Regions from separate parts of the Bacillus sp. SRL337 genome, predicted to be linked through region 2. Evidence: riboswitches for the same ligand, from Rfam matches in the RefSeq annotation. Region 2 holds a riboswitch; the other holds the start of a gene.
What was found. A riboswitch is a leader RNA that binds a small molecule or an ion and turns the genes downstream of it on or off. The one in region 2 is predicted to bind cobalamin.

Region 1: linked by a shared signal. The riboswitch ahead of AC4E8A_RS13950 (ABC transporter substrate-binding protein) and the one ahead of AC4E8A_RS22960 (DUF4430 domain-containing protein) in region 2 are both predicted to bind cobalamin.

The regions. Positions count from the first base shown of each region.
Region 1 is NZ_OZ481793.1:2,732,706-2,734,897, reverse strand. Features, by position in the region: gene AC4E8A_RS13960 (RNA polymerase sigma factor) at 1-54, shown strand, start outside; gene AC4E8A_RS13955 (DUF4362 domain-containing protein) at 55-885, shown strand; cobalamin riboswitch at 944-1,129, shown strand; gene AC4E8A_RS13950 (ABC transporter substrate-binding protein) at 1,264-2,192, shown strand, end outside.
Region 2 is NZ_OZ481793.1:4,600,746-4,602,937, reverse strand. Features, by position in the region: gene ahpC (alkyl hydroperoxide reductase subunit C) at 1-343, opposite strand, end outside; cobalamin riboswitch at 745-933, shown strand; gene AC4E8A_RS22960 (DUF4430 domain-containing protein) at 1,080-2,192, shown strand, end outside.

The sequences.
Region 1 (2,192 bases), 1.9 Mb from region 2:
TCGACTTATTTCAGGGCTAAGGCTGCATTACATAAACAGCTGGGAGGGCAGTAAATGAAGAAAGATTATCAGGATCTGGATGCCAAGTTAAAGGAGATACCGGTGAACAGGATAAGTGAAAACAATAAAAAGGAGATGCACCAAAACTTAATGGATCAAGTCATCCTTCATGAGAACCTGACGATGAAACAGCGATTAAAAAGACGCTTCTTCCTTTCACTCGCAAGCCTTCTTGTTGTTTGCCTTATGCTGTTTATCCTGTATGTTTCGATGAACGGGGGATTGAACGTTCTTGGGCAATCGGATTATGAGGATGTTATCCAGCATTATGACCGGGTGGAAAACCTGGAGGACTTTGAGCAATTTATGGAGGATATTGCAGATAGGAAGACTTCTTCCCTTAATGTCATCCACTATGGCATTGAAGGCCAGGAGTTGATTACACACCTTTCATATAACAATAAGGAAATAGGAATCTCTTACACTTTGTCAGGTGAAGTTTATGAAACTGATTCCTGCAAATCGATCTCAAGCAAGTCAGATAATGACTATACCAAATACTATTTGCAAAAGTGTAATAGAAATGGCGGAGGGATTGACATTGATTTACTATCCATCCCGCATATTGAACATAATGCATTTTCTAAAGCGGAAATTGTCGGAAAATCAGAAACAGGGGGGGAGCGGTTCATAGATATAATTCTAAAAACCCCGCCCTCCTTCTTAGTTGAAACAGACGGGGGAAAGTTCTCCATCTTAATAGACAACCAGCAGATGTGGTCAGAAATCGAAGTGGGGAAATTTTATCACATCCGATACGGTCTTCATAAGGACGGCTTCTTGAAATTACGGGAAAAGAGTTTAGCAACCGTACAGGAATGGTAATAGAAGTTTTTGAAGTTATGTAAAAGTTGATGTATAATCTAGTTTAGCGGAAAATTAATACATATTGTTGTATCCAGGTGATTTCAGTCGAAACTGGAATCTTAAAAGGGAAGTTGGTGTAATTCCAACGCGGTCCCGCCACTGTAAATGGGAGCAAGCTGTTGATGCCACTGTACGTTGTATGGGAAGGAAACAGCGAGCTATGACCATGAGCCAGGAGACCTGCCTGTTATTTCTTGCACCGCAAGCCTACGAGGATGGGGAGGTGTAAATTGCATGACATTTGAGCTATGTCAATATATGCCTTTTACACGTACATCTCTTTTCTCATAAAGGGATGTTTTTTTATTTTTATATTGCAGAAGGAGAGAAACTAAAATGAATAAAATTCAACTATTACTATGCACACTGCTGCTTTCAGTTGGCGTCATTGCCGGCTGCGGCAGCAGTAACGATACAAACTCTGCAAATGAGATCAAGACAGGGGAGGAACAACAAGAGGCTTCCTCCTTTCCTGTCACAATGACGGATGCGGGTGATAATGAAGTGGTGATTGAAGAAGAGCCGCAACGAATCGTTTCGCTTATTCCAAGCAATACAGAGATTGCTTTTGAACTGGGGTTGGGAGACAAGGTGGTCGGAGTCTCGGACTTTGATAACTATCCGCCCGAAGCTGCTGAGAAGGAAATGATCGGCGGTATGGAATTTAACGTGGAAAAGATCATTTCTCTGACTCCTGATTTAGTACTCGCACATGGTTCTGTAATGGGGTCGTCTGCCGAAGGGCTGCAGCAGCTGAGAGATGCAGGCATTACGGTTTTGGTTGTGAATGATGCCAAAAGCTTTGAAGAAGTCTATTCTTCCATCGAAATGATTGGGAAAGCAACGGGTGCAGATGAACAGGCTCAAAAAACCATTTCGGAAATGAAAGGCGATTTGCAGGCCGTTAAAGATAAGACTGCCGAAGCTGCCGGAAACGGAAAGAAGAGTGTGTTTGTAGAAGTGTCGCCATCACCTGAAACCTTCACTGCCGGAAGCAATACATTTATGGATGAAATGGTAGACTTGATCAATGCTGATAATGCAGCTGAAGAGCAAGAGGGCTGGGTGCAAATGAACGAAGAAGCCGTCATTGCGTTAAATCCCGAGGTGATTGTTACGACTTATGGATACTATACGGAAAATGCAAAAGAACTTGTATTAAGCCGTGAGGGCTGGGGAGATGTGCCGGCCATCAAAAATGAAAATGTGTATGATGTCCATTCCGACCTGGTCACAAGAACCGGTCCCAGATTGGTCCAAGGAGT
Region 2 (2,192 bases):
CTTCTTCGTTTAGTACTTCAAAGTTACGAGTGATTCTTTGAGAAGGATCACCGATCATTGCATATTTAATTTTTCCGATTGTGTCAGAGCTGTCATGCCAGCCTTTATGAGTAAAGTGTGTATCAGTAGAAACAGAATAAACTTCTACACCAAGTGATTTTAGTTCATCATAGTTATTTTGAAGGTCTTCAAGCTCAGTCGGGCAAACGAATGTGAAATCTGCAGGGTAGAAGCAGAATACACTCCATTGACCTTTTAGGCTTTCTTCTGTTACCTCGATGAATTCTCCATCTTTATACGCTTGTGCTTTGAATGGTTTTACTTCAGTTCCGATTAATGACATATTGAATGGCCTCCTAATGTTTTTTTATCCCTTATAGAGATTAGAATAATTCTAATTCGATATTCATTATCATATTATCTGGGAAACTTGTCAAAGGGAAAGCATTGAATTTTATAAAAAACTTCCCTTTGCGTCTTGATTTAAAAGGAAATTCTTTTTATGAAAAATTTTTTAGATCAAAAACAATCCTCTCTATTGTTAACAATATTGGAGAATCTATTCATTCAGGAACCTAATTATTTTTACAGCTGTTTTATCAATAGAGAAATAGAATTGAGAAGGTTTTAGATGAAACATCCAAGTTACGCAAATTTTCAGACTTATACTTGCTGCTGCTCGAGGATAAGAGTTGTATCTGGAATCATTGACAGATTCTGCATGTTTGACTATTCTATAAATAACTGAATACGGAAAGAACAGGTTGATTTGCCTAAATGGTAAATCATTAAAAGGGAAGACCGGTGAAATGCCGGCGCGGTCCCGCCACTGTAAATGGGAGTTTTCTATTGGAATGCCACTGTCAAATGATGGGAAGGTGATAGAAGATGTTGATCATGAGCCAGGAGACCTGCCTGTTTTTGACGCCATTCGACCTACGCGGATAGGGAGGTGTACAAAGGATTCTGGCCATAATGTATTTATACATAACGGAACGGAACCATATGGACGTACACATCTCTTGAAATAGGGGTGTATTTTTTTTGAGCAAATTTACTAAACAGGGGGAGAGTTTACGATGAACAAAGCACTTGCACAGCGTCTCACCGCTTTATTTGCCATCATTCTACTTGTAGTCGGCAACCTTTCATTTGTTCAGCCGGTCATCCATGCGGCTGCACTTGATAATGCGGTGACAGTCAAGGCCATTGATGAGGATGGTGAAGTCATATTGCCTTTGACAGCCATAGAGGTGGAAGAAGGTGATAATGCCTATGAGGTATTATTGGAGGCAGGGGAAAAGAATAATAAGAAAATTGATGCTTCATTTGGAGAATATGGTGCATTTATTAACGGTATAGGGGGGGTGACTCCAAGTGGAGATGCCTATTGGTCCTTTAATGTAAATGGAGTATCTTCTTCAGTAGGAGCATCCACGCATTTAGTAAGGAATGGGGAGCATCTTCTGTTTGCCATCACTGAATGGCCAACCCCTGCGGTAAGCACAAAAGTATCTGCTGTAGGGAAAGATGGAACTGAAATCATTCCTGAAACAGAAGTGACGTTAATGAAAGGTGCCAGCGCATATGGTGCTTTAATCCAGGCAGCTGCCAAACATGGGGTTGATGTCGATGCTTCTGTCGATGGTTCATGGTTTACTTCCATTGATAATATTGGGAAGACCGTGTTGGAAGAAGGAGATTACTGGAGTTTTGGGATTAATGGAACCGCTTCAGAAGTTGGGGTTGTTTCTTATACAGTACAGCCAAATGATCATATTCAATTAACAATCGATCATTACCTCCCGCCTGCTGACCCAGAACCAGAGGAGCCGGAGGAACCAAGTGAACCTGTAGATCCTCAGCCAGAGCCGGAGGTGCCTGTTGAAGAGGCAGAGCCGCTCACAGACGAAATGATCACTAATAGCATGGACAAAATTTTGTCATACATGAATGCCAACAAGGTCTCCCTTACATATGGAAATGAATGGTGGGTTTGGGGAGCTGCCAATACAACTGGAGAGATCCCTCCTTCATACGTCCAGAGTGTGAAAGAGAGAGTCAAATCGGTAGAAGGAAGTTTCCGAAACGTGTTTGACTTGGAAAAAGTAATAATTGGATTATCGGCAGCAGATGCGAATGCTGCATCTATTGAAGGATATAATTTAATAGATTCATTGGTCAGTCATAGA